DNA from 2 places in the Maridesulfovibrio frigidus DSM 17176 genome. Region 1 is predicted to be linked to the other one. Evidence: predicted binding sites of a transcription regulator. Region 1 holds the regulator's gene; the other holds the start of a gene.
The links. Region 1 encodes sigma-54, which starts transcription at its own class of promoters, with help from an activator protein. Its sites were predicted from a motif close to CTGGCACGGNNNNTGCTT; they were not measured.
Positions count from the first base shown of each region.

Region 2: the regulator sigma-54 is predicted to act here: its motif matches at 6,075-6,092, upstream of BR06_RS0105405 (NifB/NifX family molybdenum-iron cluster-binding protein).

Region 1 covers NZ_JONL01000001.1:3,783-11,617, forward strand. The annotation lists gene BR06_RS0100025 (manganese-dependent inorganic pyrophosphatase) at 1-395, opposite strand, end outside; gene BR06_RS0100030 (PTS sugar transporter subunit IIC) at 471-1,148, opposite strand; gene BR06_RS0100035 (PTS sugar transporter subunit IIB) at 1,183-1,650, opposite strand; gene BR06_RS0100040 (PTS sugar transporter subunit IIA) at 1,653-2,081, opposite strand; gene rapZ (RNase adapter RapZ) at 2,122-3,003, opposite strand; gene BR06_RS0100050 (PTS sugar transporter subunit IIA) at 3,029-3,478, opposite strand; gene hpf (ribosome hibernation-promoting factor, HPF/YfiA family) at 3,482-4,024, opposite strand; gene rpoN (RNA polymerase factor sigma-54) at 4,070-5,485, opposite strand; gene lptB (LPS export ABC transporter ATP-binding protein) at 5,851-6,573, opposite strand; gene BR06_RS0100075 (LptA/OstA family protein) at 6,604-7,835, opposite strand, start outside.
Region 2 covers NZ_JONL01000002.1:250,792-258,626, reverse strand. The annotation lists gene alr (alanine racemase) at 1-660, shown strand, start outside; gene BR06_RS0105435 (hypothetical protein) at 712-900, shown strand; gene BR06_RS0105430 (ABC transporter substrate-binding protein) at 982-2,136, shown strand; gene BR06_RS0105425 (flavodoxin family protein) at 2,192-2,773, opposite strand; gene BR06_RS0105420 (SDR family oxidoreductase) at 2,932-3,654, opposite strand; gene BR06_RS0105415 (iron-sulfur cluster carrier protein MrpORP) at 3,887-5,140, opposite strand; gene BR06_RS0105410 (NifB/NifX family molybdenum-iron cluster-binding protein) at 5,259-5,618, opposite strand; gene BR06_RS0105405 (NifB/NifX family molybdenum-iron cluster-binding protein) at 5,620-5,958, opposite strand; gene BR06_RS0105400 (sigma-54 interaction domain-containing protein) at 6,195-7,529, opposite strand; gene hypB (hydrogenase nickel incorporation protein HypB) at 7,646-7,835, opposite strand, start outside.

The sequences.
Region 1 (7,835 bases):
GGAACTTCTACATTGTAGAATTTGTACATTGCATTGATAACAGTACCGGTACATCCTACTGGCCATACCCACATTTCGAGAGGGTTGGAAGTAGTAACGTCACCAAGTTTGTGATGGTCAACAACTGCAACAACTTCACCTTTATCAAGGTTGTCCATGGACTGAGCTAGGTCAGAATGGTCAACAAGGATGAACTGTTTGTCAGTAGCGTCAGTCATGATTGCAGGAGCAGCACAACCGAATTTTTCTAGTACAAACTTAGTTTCAGGAGCGAGTTCGCCCTGAGATACTGCTTCTGTAGCTTCTTTAACTTTAGACCAGAGATCAGCGACAGCGATTGCAGATGCGATAGTATCAGTATCGGGATTTTTGTGTCCAACAGCATAAATAGTCATAATAAAATTCCTCCTAAGAAATTTGTAACGTAATTGAGATTGTGTTTTCTATCACAATCTTTTTATTCTGCCAAGTCATACTAAGCCAGCAAGAATAATGAAGCCGAAAAGAACTACGCCAAATACGAAAGTAGCGTAAGCTTTACGCAGTCTCAGAGCTAAAAGCCCACCAAGACTGGCGGCGATCCATAAATAAGACCATTGCATCTCCACAGAAGTGACAACGCCACCCCATTTGTGAAAAAATATACGAAGTACATAATGAAGGATGACCGTACTTGTCCAGAAAAAAAGCCACGATGTTGTCAATGTTCTTAAAATAGATCGCGCAACTAGCTTCTGAGGCAGATTATCACCCACTTCTCCCTTCCTCGCCCAGTTCAATAAATCGTTATAACCACGGTTATGCCACTGCCTCAGGCCGTACTCGAGCCATGCTCCGAGCTTAGCCAAAGGAAGACAGGCCAGCAAAATAACCATAATCTGCGGAGCCTCGGTAAAACCAAATGAAGTGGTCAACGCTAGAGCTGCGACAGTTGAAGCTAGAATATGAGGGGGAATATATGTTCCGGCAGGTATGTTATCCAGCCAGAATAATTCAAAAAAAACAGCAATCTTTAAACTTGTTGCATAGTCTCCAGTAAAAACACCCCAGATAAAACCAACAACAAGCGGCCTTTCAAGAAGTCCGATATTTATTGAAAATCTGAACAGACAAAAAACTGCAAAAAAAAACCGATCACCGCAGTCCATACGGGGAAAGGTAGAGCGAAAGCTTGCAATAGGTTCATGAGAACCTCACTTGCACGGGATCATTTGGTACGCATCTAAAGTCTAATTCTATCCCTTTACCTTTGAAATAATGTAAACAAGATTCGTCATCAGAACTTAGGGCGACACTTGGAGAAATTTGTTTTTTACCAGGGCCATAATGAATGTTGCCTATATTGACTGAGCTAAATTTAAATCCAGCCTCAAAGGCTTTGCGAACATCTTCGCATGAAGAAAAAAGAATAATCGTGTTTCCAGCACTGGAGCAGCCACCGAGCGACATGACCGTCTCTGACAGGTCTTCAACTGTTGAAAACGAACACGTAATAGAATGAGGAATTGCAAGTGACATTATTTGTTGCTGTAAAGCATCACCAGCCACAGCATCATTAGCAACAACGATATGCTTAGCATGAGTATACGGCAGCCATGTTTCAATGATCTGCCCATGCACAAGTCTATTATCTATTCTGACCCAAACCATGCTTAACCCTTTGAAGTTCGTTTTCGAAGCATTTCACCAGCAACAACAATACCCTTAACGCCTGCTCTGCTTATTTCTTCGGCCATTATCTGCAGAGATTCAGTGCGTTTCTGGAGAGCCTTTAAGAGCATTGGCAGACTCACGCCGGTGATAACTTCCATATCATCACTTTTAAGAAGTGAAAGACTTAAATTGGTAGGCGTACCACCGAACATATCTGTAAGAATTAAAATACCGGCACCGGTATTAACTTTGGAAATATTTTTTTTGAGCTCTTTAACAGCAACATCTATCTCTTTGGTACCATCGACGCTAAGAGGCAACACGTTATCCTGAGGACCAACAATCAACTCGGCGGCCTCGATTAGTGCCTTGCCGAAGTTTCCATGAGTTAAAATCACTATTCCGACTTTATTTGCTTCCGTGTCCATTGATATTCCTAATATTAACGTCCGCAACTAAAGTACGGCCTTATTCTAAATTTATATGCTTATGTTCAAGATTTGCAGAGTACCCACTATTCTTGAGTGTGGCAAATATGCGTTCGGCCACTGCAACCGACCTATGACGACCGCCAGTGCAGCCGACAGCTATTGTCAGTCGATATCTTCCCTCTTCTGCGTATAGAGGAAGAATATACTGAAGGAAATCTAAATATTTCTCAATAAAAATAGATCCTGTCTTTGACCCTAACACGTAATCAGAAATGGCTTTATCTTTGCCAGACAAGGGTCTGAGTTCCTTTTCAAAGTAAGGATTAGGTAAGAATCTTAAGTCCATAACCATGTCCGCTTCCGTCGGAACATCGTGTTTAAACCCAAAAGAAATAACATTAACTCTAAGACCGGAAGCACCTTCAGTAAGCTCAGACCACTTTTCCTGAATGCGGCGTCTGAGATCATGAATCGAGTAAGTGGTAGTGTCAATTACTAAGTCGGAAGCTTTGCGAAGAGGTTCAAGAAGTGCCTTCTCCTCTTCAAGAGCCTGCTCAAGACCAAGTTCTCTTGATTCGAGAGGATGAGGCCTGCGAGTGGTGGCGTAACGCCTGACTAATTCCGGCAATCTTGCTTCAAGAAAAATGAGACTCGGACAAACTCCGCCTGAACCTAGTTCCATACAGGTGGACTGCCATTCACCAACGAAATCTTGTTGCCGTAAATCCATACCAAGTACAAGTCCTCGATAATCGTCATCCTTTCCTGTAAAAAGCTGAACGAGCCTAGGCAACATACTTGCCGGAAGCCCGTCAACGCAGAAAAAACGTAAATCTTCGAAAACTTTTAAAACAGTAGATTTACCTGCACCAGATAAACCACTGACAACTATAACGGGAAATGCGCCATCTCTATCCACCTAATCCCCCTCCACTACGGCCTCATTAAGTAAGATTGAGCAGACCAAGCAATTCTTGCTGGTCCTTCGCGCCCTTGAATGCATCTCTGAATGCTTCATCTTTTAGTTGTCGGGATATCTGAGCAAGAACTTTTAAATGAGTTCCTGTCCCTTGCTCGGGGGCCAGAACCATAAAGAATATGTGACAAGGCAGCATATCGAGGGCTTCGTAGTCAATTCCACGACCACTTCTACCAACAACCACAACTATCTCATCTAAACACTCTAATTTACCGTGGGGGATGGCAATGCCATCCCCTATACCGGTAGTTCCGAGTTTTTCGCGACTCATGAGGACCTGGAGAGCTTCTTCGACATCAACCTCAAGCCCTTTGGCTTTAAGAGTTGAAACCATTTCTCTCAGAACTCCGCTCTTATCAGAGCTAGCGAGTTCATAAACAACAAGTCCCTTATCCAAATTATCATTTATTATCATCAGTTAGTATCCTGGATCAATCAATCCAAAATCGCCATTATTGCGACGGTAAATAACATTTATAGCTTCGGTATCAGCATTTCTAAAGACGAGGAACTCACTAGTAAGAGTCTGAAGCTGCATTGCGGCTTCGTCTACAGACATAGGCTTTGGCACAAAGTGATCAGTCTCAACAATAGTAGGTTCGTTATTCTCTTCTTCTGGCTCAGGGTAACTAAGAACGTCCATACGAGCAGGAGCTGTGTCCCTACGCCTGTGACTTCTCATCTTTTCGCGCATGCGTCTAAGCTGCACTTCAAGCTTATCAAGAACCAAATCCACGGTAGAGTACATATCTTCAGAGGCTTCGTAGGCCGAGATATGAATGTTATCAGTGCTTAAGACCACTTCCGCAACGTGCCGAAACTTATCTACTGACAAATTTACCTGAATATCAGTATTGTCCGGGTTTGTTATAAACTTATCAAGCTTACCAAACTTAGCGTTAGCGTATTCCTTCAAGTGGTCAGAAGCGTCAAAGTTCTTAAAGGTAAATGCAACATTCATACGGAACTCCTTGAATAAAGGGTGAATATGCTCTCTACTGAACTGCTAGAATACTTTTTTCCTCTTCGATGAGGACAGAATTCCCATTGCAGTCCGGTACTTAGCTACAGTCCTTCTGGCGATGTTGACCTCAAGTTTGTCCTTGAGCGTCTCGGCAATTTTTTCATCACTCAGAGGTTTTTTACTGTTTTCATCGCCGATCAACTGTTTGATCAGAGCCTTAACCGATTCGGACCCGACCTGAGAACCATCATCAAGTCCGAGTGCACTATTAAAGAAAAATTTAAGTTCATAAATCCCATGTGGAGTCGAAACATACTTACTGGTAGTTATTCGACTAACTGTTGATTCATGCATTTCAATATCTTCTGCCACCTCTTTGAGAATAAGCGGTTTAAGCTTGGTGACACCACTTTGAAAGAACCCCCGCTGAAACCTTACAATGGAATCCAAAACCTTATAAAGTGTACGCTGCCTCTGATAAAGACTCTTCATAAGCCACTGTGCAGATCTCATCTTATCCTGAAAATACTCTTTATCTTCACCCTTGGTTGACGCCAGAGTCTCTACATAAAAAGAATTCATCTGCAACTTTGGAAGACCGTCCTCGTTTAAGACTATAACAAAGTCTCCATCATATTCATACACATATGCATCCGGACTGACATAGAAAGAATCTCCCCCTGAAAAGCTTGCCCCTGGTAGAGGATCAAGAGTCTGCATCAGATCAAGATAACTCTTCAGGTCCTCCATACTGAGCTTAAACTTTCTTGCGAGAGGCTTATACCTTTTCTTCTCCAGATCTTCCAAATGATCTTTGACAAGAGAAACCAGTATAGGATCATCATCAAGCTTCAAAACCTCAAGCTGAATCAGTAAACATTCCTGAGGAGTACGAGCTGCCACTCCGAGAGGATCAAATCTTTGTATTCGAGAAAGAACATTTTCGACATCTTCGATTTGAGCGTAACAGGTTTCGCAAATTTCATCCAACCCTATCCGCAAATATCCGCCTGCACTGAGATTACCTAAGATACACTCACCAATGACCACTTCCTTCTCAGTAAAATCAGAAAGACACATCTGCCATGCGAGGTGTCCCTCGAGAGAAGTCTGCTTTGTTAGTCTAGCCTCAAAAGACATCCCCTCTTCCTGAGATTCAGACTCGCGAGTGCCTGCCTGCTTGGAAGTACTCGAAAACTCACCGAGATAATTCTCCCAGTCAGCATCACGTGAAATTTCTGCTTCTTCAGCAGTGGCAGTGCCGGATTCAGCATCCGCACTGTCTGTGCGTTCAACAGCTTCGGCTTCTTCCAGTATCGGATTTTCAAGAAGCTCCTGCTGAACAGTATCGAGCAGCTCCAATCTGGAAAGCTGCAACAACTTAATAGCCTGCTGCAACTGAGGTGTCATCACCAGTTGCTGCGAAAGCTTGAGTTGTTGTCTAAGTTCCAGTCCCATAATTCTGTGCCACCCTATGATACAATTAAAAGTATCTTTTAAACTTTTTAAACCGCTGAATAACGTTCGCTCAACAAATCTTTAAAAAAAATATTATTTAATTGGATTTGTTCTTGATTAAAGTATGCCACACTCCAGAAACCCATGCAAGAAATAGTACAGATTTATCCGTAATTTCAGGATATTTTAATCTTATGCAATGTACATGAAAAAACTGTACCAATGTTCGGGCTTGCTGTAAATCAGCAAACCCAAATTTTATGAATCGTGAGTATATTTATAAAAAAATAGGGAGAAAATATGGAGAAGATAAGAGAGAAAAAAGGGAGGCAAAAAACATGAAAAAGCTAAGCTGGACGGAGTGATCAGAGACTAAAACTATCCCCTAGATACAGCCTGCGAGCTTTCGTATTTTTAACGATATTTTCAGGTGCACCATTAAGAATAACACGCCCTTCGTATACCAAATAGGCTCGATCACAAATGGATAAGGTTTCGCGCACGTTGTGATCGGAGATCAAAATACCGAGCCCCATATCTTTGAGGGAGGAGATTATGTCCTGAATTTCAATAACGGCAATAGGGTCGATACCCGCGAAAGGCTCATCAAGCAAAATAAATTTGGGGTCATTAATCAAAGCTCGAGCAATTTCAAGCCTGCGACGTTCACCACCGGAAAGATAAAGCGCTGTCTGGTCTGCAAGGCGCAATATGCCAAGCTGATCTAGAAGCTCATCTGCTCTGTTGCCGATTTGTTTACCGGATAATCCAGTATGCTCGATAATTATTTCAAGATTTTTGCGAACAGAAAGTTTCTTGAAAATTGAGCTTTCCTGCGGAAGATAACTAATGCCGTGTCTTGCTCTTTCATGCAAAGGCCAGCGCGTAATCTGATTCTTATTGAGGTACACATCACCGGAAGTGGGCTTCACAACACCGACAAGCATATAGAAAGTGGTAGTCTTCCCTGCTCCGTTAGGACCAAGTAGACCAACAACTTCACCTTCTTTAACATTAAGGCTGATACCACGGACAACTTCTTTCTGCCCGTAGTTCTTAACTAGCTTGGTGGCTATTATCGAAGACATATAATTCCTGTAGAATTGAACATTAAATTACTATGGAGAGACATTATTAGGTGTATAGAAAATAGCCTCTACAGGCTTATTACCACCGACAACTTCTGAACGGTTATCTTTGAGATAGAACTTAATAAGTTCGCCCTGCACAAGATTAGGACCATCCTTAAGCTTCGCGTTACCTTCCATATATATGATAGAATCAGCTACAACATAGGTAAGCGTATCACATGAACCCTTGCGGTTATTCATTACAACCTTAACCCTGCCGTTAGCCACAATTTTTTTAATTTTATCCTGAGTATCTTTAAGAGAATCTCCACCAGCTCTAAGGTGTGCTGTAAGAGTATCAGAAGTGAGAGTAACTTCAAGACGGACAACCTTTACGTCGCCGGAAAAAGTAATGCGGTTCTTATTCTCACTGAAAGTCATTTTCTTAGAAGTAATCTTGATAGGCACATCGTCTGAAGCGCCCGCCACGCGTGCCTTCTTGGGTTTATCTTTTTTAGCTTTATCAGGAGCTACAATCGTCAAATATGCTTTGTATACATACCCGATAATCTTAGCCTCGCCCCCGGAAGTTGCGCCACCTTTATAAATCGGAAACCACTTCCCTTGAACTGGACCTACAAGCACAGCCTGCCCTACTTCCAGCTTATCCACTATAAGGGATTTTGCATTGGGCTGAGACCTTACATTAAGTACAGCCTCAGAATACATCGTACTGGTTACGATAGGAGCATTAAGAACATCTTCCATAGCTTCATCCATAGAGGCTAAAGCAGTAGCACGCTCTTGAAGTTCGACATCCTTCTTTTCAGCGGCAGCGGCAATATCAGCTTTGCGGGTATCTATTCCCGCCATTTTTTTCTCTTCTAAATTTTTAGGGTAGGCAGCTAAAAACGGCCCCCATGCATATCCCCAAACAGGTGTACCTTTCTTAACTATCGTATCAATACGATAGAGAGCGTACATTCCGCCTTTCTCTTTGCCTACCTGCGCTCTATGCCCGGGATTAAGAACCCCGACAGCTTTAGAACTTGCAACAGGCTTCTGAATTACGCTCACCTTACGGACAGCATACCGCACTCTTGCATCTTTAGATTTAAGATCTACAGAGCTTTTCTTTACAAAACCGAGTGCATCACTTTCAGCAGTAACAGGCTTATCAGCCTTGAAAATTGCATACCAATCGCCGCGCAAAAAGCCGACTTTTATCTTACTACCTTCATCCAAAGTTCCGGCAACAGCCGATTTCGATGATCGCTTAG
Region 2 (7,835 bases), on a different contig from region 1:
ATCCGCCCTGTAATGGCAAGTTCTCATCTTGCAACCTCTGATGATCCTTCATACGAAGGGTATGTTGAAGAGCAGACAGCTAAGTTTAAAAGTATTTTAGATACGCTTGAGTTGTCAGGGATTAGCGTTGAGCCTAGTCTGGCTAATTCCGCCGGTATTTTGAAACATGATAAAATAAATTTCTGTGCTCAGCGTGGCGGTATCGCCCTATATGGCGGTAATCCTTTTGGTGGAACAGAGTGGGAAGCTCTTGGGGCACGTCTGAAACCTGCTATGCAAGTCAGCACAAAGATAGCTTCTGTTCACAAGCTTAACAAAGGGCAGACCATTAGTTATGGATGCACTTATACTGCCGAGAAAGATATGACTGTTGCCATTGTCTGCGCTGGATATGCAGATGGGTATAGCAGGCATCTTTCAAACAACGGGCAGATGTGTATTAACGGTCAGCGGGCAAATATTCTGGGACGCGTGTGCATGCAGCTTACGGCTGTGGATGTTAGCAATATTCCGGATGTGAAATTCGGGGATGTTGCTTATCTGCTTGGCGGTGAAGGAGGCGGGGCTATAAGTCCCGAAGAATTGGCAGCTTGGTGGGGCACAATTACTTATGAAGTTTTCTGTATTTTGGGTCTGAACCCGAAGAGTTATATAGAATAAAATGTTGAGACGCTTCAATTGGAAGCAAAACTGTTTCAGGAGGATATTACTATGAGTTGGAGAGTAGCTGAAAGCCATCCCCTTAAGGATGTTGATCCGGCGGAACTTAGGTACAAATGGGAAGAAGTCGCGATTGATATGGCACTTATTCCTGCAAGCAATGTCCGCGTTTACATCGAAGACGGCATTGTTCGTATCGAAGTAAGTCAAGAGCTATACGACTGTATGGCCGGAATTTAGTTGTTAAGGGGTAGTTCTTTACGGAACTGCCCCTTAGTGCTTTAATAAGGAAAATATAAATCTCCGGAGGTTCTTCCACCCATGAATTTTAAAAAAGCAGCTATTATTTTTGGTCTGATTATTATGATGGTTTCCGCTTTGGGTGGATGTTCTGGTGAAAAATCAGCCAGTGGTCCTGAACTTCGAGTCGGGGTGATCGGCGTCACCAGTGGTGAGTTGTTCAGAAAAGGTACGTATATACTTGCTGCTGCCAGATATGCAGCCGAGGAGGTTAACGCTGAGGGCGGTGTTGATATTTCTGGCGTTAAGCATTCTGTAAAATTATTTCCAGTCGATAGTGGCGGAACTTCTGAAATTGCGACGAGCATGGCCTTGCGCCTGATTGATCAGGATAAAGTATCTGTTATAATTGGCGGAGCAAGCAGCGCAGTTGCGTTAGCTATTGCCAAGGTTTGCGAAGAAAAGAAAGTTCCTTTCATTACCCCCGTAGCCAGCACTAATAAGCTGACATCATATAAATACGCATTTAGAGTTTCCTATACTAACTCCGTGCAGGCAGCGGCTTTATCTCGGTTTGTCAGTGATAAGCTGAAAAGCGAATCTGTTGCGGTCTTGTATGATGCAGATAATACTTACAGTGCCGAGTTGGCGACTCTTTTTAAAAAGGATTACTCTAAGCGCGGAGGAAAGGTTGTTGCTTTCGAAAGCTACCCGGCAGGATCGCGAGAATATGATGCGCAATTGAAGAATATTGTTGCAGCCAATCCTAAAATTTTATTCCTGCCGAACAATACGAAAAAAATACAGATACAGGCTCGTCAGGCTATAAAGCTTGGATTTAAGGGTATCCTTTTAGGCGGTGATTCATGGGACCCTGTTGATCTGCTTAGAAACGATATTTTCAAGAATAGTTACTTTACCGACCATTGGTTCCCAGGGCTTCCAATTCCCGGTTCCGCAAAATTTGAAGTTGATTATAAGAAAAAGAATGGAGTGGATCCGACTGAGATGGAAGCATTAACTTATGATGCAGCTATGTCCGTTTTTGCCGCCATCAAAAAGGATCATTCTGATGATCCTATCGCTATCCATGATGGGCTAGTGGACATGCCGCCATTTGCCGGAGTGACGGGTAAATTTGACTACAACAATAACGGTGATCCAGCTAAAGATGTGTTTATCTCTCATCTTAAAGATGGCCATGTCGTTCTTGCGGATACTATTTTTGTGGAATAGGTAATTCCGCTGTCCTGAAAAAGAATAGTTATGCTCGTTAGTTGCTAGCTTAAAATTACAGAGCTTCCGCAAGAGTTTTTCCTGCAAGCCTTGCTTCTTCCATGATGTTTTCATGGTTGGCTATGATTCCTTTGTCGAAGAGGTTCAGGACTGAAATTTCGCTCACTATTTCGTAACCGAATGCTTCGAGCGGAAGGCGCATTGCTTCTAGAGTAAATCCCATATCTTTTTTATGCGCCTGTTCGGCAACAGCTCCGATAACAGCTTTACGTCCTTGTCCTGCAAGTCTGCTTGCCCAGCCCCTTGGGCGTGAGTCTGTGAAATCGTAGTAGCAATACATGCGGTCGATAAAGGCTTTCACCCATGCCGTTACGTTGTAGTTGTGAACTGGTGAGATAAGAACCAGTCCCTTGGACTCTTCAATGAGCGGATATAGTGTAGTCATGCCATCATCAAACATGGTGCAGACTTTTGCTTTTCGGCACGCTTCGCATCCTACGCAGGGGTCATATTTCAGGTCGCGCAAATGAATCGTATTGGTGGTAACTCCAACTTCCTGCGCTCCTTCGAGCACGGCTTGCATCATAGTATGCGAATTACCTTTCTTTCTGGGGCTACCTTCGATTGCGGTGATCATTTGATTTCCTTGCTGTAATGCTCGAATTGCTGAAATTGTTTGAACTATATGTAGACAAGTGCCATAGCTCTAGCGCGCGTGGCAAGAATTAAATCGGCTCCAACTACTGGCGCAGTCGAAGCCGATTTAAGTAATGACTAACTGTTCCAACTCTATTGCTATTGCGGCTGCCCTGTAGGCGCTATTACTATTTCGCGTACGCACACATTTTGTGGCTGCTGATATGCGAACATGATCGCGCCTGCAATATCTTGCGGCACAAGAACAGACCCCATCGCCTTTTTAAATTCGTTATATCCACTGATGATTTCGTCTGATGTTGTATGGCTGAGTAGCTCTGTTTCAACAACACCGGGGGCAATGGTAACGAGGCGGACATTAGATCCGCAAACCTCTTCACGGATGTTCTCAGTCATTGCGTGCACAGCAAATTTAGTTCCGCAGTATGCAGCGTGCTCGGGAAAAGTTTTTCTTCCTGCGACAGAGCTGATGTTTACAATAGTCCCGCCCTGCCTTGCCTTCATTTCAGAGATGACAGATTTCACACCGTTCAAAACTCCCATTACGTTAACGTCGAACATCGCTTTCCATTCAGATGGATCTTGTGTGTCTATCGCGCCAAGAAGCATCAATCCTGCGCAGTTCACGAGGCAATCTGCTTCGCCGTATTTAGCTTCTGCCTTTTTAACTGCGGTCTTGAATGACTCTAGATCTGTAACATCAACTTTTTCGCACATGGAGTCTGGTAAACCTAAGGCTTCGAGTCGATCGACTCTACGTGCCAGTAATAGTAACGGGTGCCCGGCAAGCGAAAATGCTTTAGCTGTTGCTTCGCCAATTCCTGAACTTGCTCCAGTTATAACTACGAGTTCTTTGCCCATTTTATACTTCCTCTTTAGTTTGGTTTGACATCATGAATAGAAAATAAGGAAGGATGAGTATGTGATAGATGGATTAATGCGTCAATAAGGACTCTGAAAAAAAGTTGGATAGAATCGTGATATGGCAGAAAAATAAAATAATAATGGCCCGCAAAAGATGAGTTTTGCGGGCCACTATCACTTAAGGAGTAGGAATGTGATATTGTCTAAGAGCTTTGTATTGGTAGATTGACTAGTGATCGCAGGTGTTCTGACCTGTGACAAGAGAACCTGCTAAGTAATTAGCAACAACGTTTTCAGGGGATTCAGCTGGAGCTCCAACAACGACTCTTACGCCGGCATCGGTGAACATGGTCTGCGCTTTTGCACCCATGCCGCCAGCAAGGACAAGGTGAACGCCTTGATCTGCAATCCACTTAGGTATAACGCCCGGCTCGTGCGGTGGAGGTGTTTCCATGTTTGTGGCAACAACACCTTTGGTCATGGTATCAACATCAACCAATGCAAACTGTTCGCAATGACCGAAATGCATGGCAAGCTTACCTGCTGCAACAGGGACAGCTATTCTGACCATGCCGTTTTTACCTGCAAGGTCTTCCAGATTAGGCATTTTTAAATTTTCTTGCAAAGTTTCAGCGAGATTCAGCATCGGTTTGATAATCGCGCTTAGTGCCTTACCTGTGATGCCGTCATGGTCAACTCTGACGATAGGATAGCCTTCGTCTCCTGAGCGACCGACTTCTGGGTCTAGCGGGATTTTACCAAGGAAGTTTACGCCCATTTCTTTAGCAAGATCTTCTCCGCCGCCTGAGTTGAAAATGTCATGAACGCTGCCACAATCTGGACAAACGAAACCACTCATATTTTCAACGATTCCAAGAACCGGGTTACCGACCTGTTTGCAGAAATTAACTGAGCGGCGAACGTCATCAATAGCAACTCCCTGAGGAGTGGTTACGATAACAGCCTGAGCGTCAGGTCCGAGAGTCTGCAATGCGGAGAGAGGTTCATCACCTGTTCCGGGAGGGCAATCTACAACGAGGAAATCAAGATCATTCCACGCTACATCCTGAACGAATTGCTTAATCATGCCGATTTTAACCGGTCCACGCCAGATGACTGGCTCATCTTTACTTGGAAGCATGAACCCAAGGGACATAACCCATAAGTTTTTGCTGTATGAAATAGGTTCAATAATTTCGTGACCGATGTGAGGCTGTTGGCCTTCTAGGCTCAGCAGTCTTGGAATACTTGGGCCATGAACATCAACATCAAGCAGGCCGACCTGTTTGCCCGCGAGGGATAAAGCTACGGCAATGTTTGTTGCCACGGTGCTTTTACCTACGCCGCCTTTACCGGAGATAACGACGATCTTGTGTTTAATTCTGGCAAGGGTCTTTTTCATTTTCATATCTTCAGGGCTGCAACCCTGAGATGAACATCCTGAACCGGAGGAAGAACAGCTTCCGCAAGCTTGATCGCTCATTTATAATCTCCCGCCCCTGAAAGTAGGGGGTTATGTTTTATCACTAAAGAAATATCCAGCATAAAGTAAGACTTATAGTGGCGATGTCAACACATCGCCACGTTTGAGTCTATTTGGCCTACCAATGCCCGTCTTTGTCTGCGCCTGAAGCAGCTTCAAGTTTTCCGTCTTTATATGTTGCAAAGGCTTGGGCAACAGTTCCACCTTCGATCAGGTGAACTGCGATTTTTCCTTTATCTAAAGCGGTAAAAGCTTTTGGTCCGACATGACCTGTGATTATTGCCTTTGCGCCTGTTGCAGCAACATTTTGCGCAGACTGAATTCCTGCACCCTGTGCAGCATTCAGGTTCTGAGTGTTGTCTATGAATTCATGTGAATCGTTTTCGGTATCAAGAACCATGAAACCTTTTGCCCGGCCAAAACGTGGATCGACTAGGTCTGTTAATTCGCAGCCTTGGCAGCTGATTGCAATTTTCATTTTATTTCTCCTTGAGCCTGTTGTTGGAAGGAATGTTTTGAGTGCGATTTTGTCTGCACCTGCCGTTTTGCCGTGCTCTGCCTGAGCAGCCCGGCATCATGAATTTCTCAAGCTGTCCTAATTGGTACGCTTCAAGAACTTCATTAATTGTTCCCCTGACCCAGGGGATGACTTTAATTCCGGCTTGTTCCAGTGTGTTTCTGGTGCAGCCGCAAATTGCGCCGCATATTAAAGATGTTGCCCCGCAGGTCAAAGTGGCGGATGTCCTGTCCTTTGGGTCTTCTGAGGGAAGGGATAGGAGACCCACGGGGCAAATTTTATGGTCGTTAATTTGGAACATCTTGAGTTCCGTAGTGCTATCAAATACAGAGGCCAGCCTGTCTTCATAGCAGGCCAAACAAAGCGTTTCGGCGTTATTTGTTGTGTGTTGTTTCTGTCCTCTCATGACGGAGGACAAAGCATTAGACGTGCCTGAACAAACAATATTTTATATTGTAAGTGTTTAGGGGTATTTCAATGGTCTGGGGGATTTATGACGAGGCGTTTTATGCGCCGCTTATTTGTAATCAGGGCTAGTTATGCGCCCTTTTCCTCGCAGCGGGAGATTGCTCTGCGTAAGGTATCTTTGGATATGCCGAGTTCCCTGCAAGTAGCCATTTTTTTACCATTGTTTCTTTCAAGAGCGCGGCTGATTGCTAAGCATTTTACTTCTTCCAGAGTCATGGGGTGGTCTTCAGAGGGTGGGGGACAGCGATTATGGGGCTGTAGGTATTCAGGAAGATGCTCAACCTGAATGAATCCGGCCGGGCATAGAATGAATGAAAATTCGAGGATATTTTCCAGTTCTCGCACGTTTCCCGGGAAAGGGTGCCGCATGAGAATTTGGATTGTATCTTCGGAAAGGCCTTCAATTTTTTTGCCCTGCAAGATGTTAAATCTATTTATGAAGTGATTAATTAACAAGGGAATGTCTTCAGGACGTTCTTTAAGAGATGGCAAATTGAGGGTAACCACATTCAGTCTGTAAAACAGGTCCTGACGGAACATGCCATTCTCTACAAGTTCAGCAAGGTTGCGGTTGGTTGCTGCAACTATTCTCACGTTTGCCTTCACGCTGGCAACTGACCCCAGAGGCTCGAAAGTTTTTTCCTGAAGTACCCTGAGGAGTTTAACCTGAAGTTTGGCTGGCATGTCGCCGATTTCATCGAGAAAAATTGTACCACCGGCAGCTAGTTCAAAGCGACCCGGCTTATCTTTGCGCGCATCGGTAAATGCTCCGGCCTTATATCCGAAAAGTTCAGATTCAAGTAAATTGTCCGGTAAAGCGCCACAGTTTACTGCCACGAAGGGGCTGTGTTTTCGATCACTAAGGTTGTGGATTGCGCGGGCAAAAAGTTCTTTACCTGTGCCTGATTCGCCTAAGAGAAGAACTGTGGCTTCGCTCTTACTCACTTGCGGCATGATAGAGAATACTTTGGCAAGGGGCTTACTTTTGCCGATGATGTCTTCAAATCTCCATGAATCTAGCACTTCGCGGCGCATAACTTGAATATCGGTGAGATCTCGAAAGCTTTCGACGCCGCCGATGATTTTTCCGTCAGCATCTACAAGAGGAGCCGCGCTGATAGATACAGGTACTTTTTCGCCGTCGGCATGGATGAAAAATATTGATTTGTTGCTGATGCGGTCATTGTGTTTCATGCAGGAGCGTAAGGCGCAGTTCCCATCGCACAGGCTGGAGTGAAATACTTCCCAACACTTGGAGCCGACAGCATCTTCTCCGGGAATTCCCGTGATCCGGCTGGCAGCTTCATTGAAGAAAGTAATGTTCCAGTCTTTGTCTACTGTGAAGACTCCGTCCGCAAGTGAGTCCAGTACAGCAGAACAGGGGAGGTTGCTGGGAAATTTCATTTTCCGCTCCGCATGTTTCCAGTTGTTCTGATCTAAATAATGCGCCCCTATCGATTTGTCATCTTCAAGGGGCGCGGGTTAGCTTTCTTAAGCTTATCTGAGATCAGCTTTTTTATTTAAGCTTTTGTAGCTCTCGCTTCTCTAAGCCACTGATACCAGCCTTCAAGCCCTTCTCGTGAGCGACAGGAAAGAGGGAATATTTTAATATCAGCATTAAGTTTGCTGGCGTGCTTTTTAGCTTTTTCCATATCAAAATCAACATAAGGAAGAAGGTCGATTTTGTTCAGGATCATTACAGAAGAAATG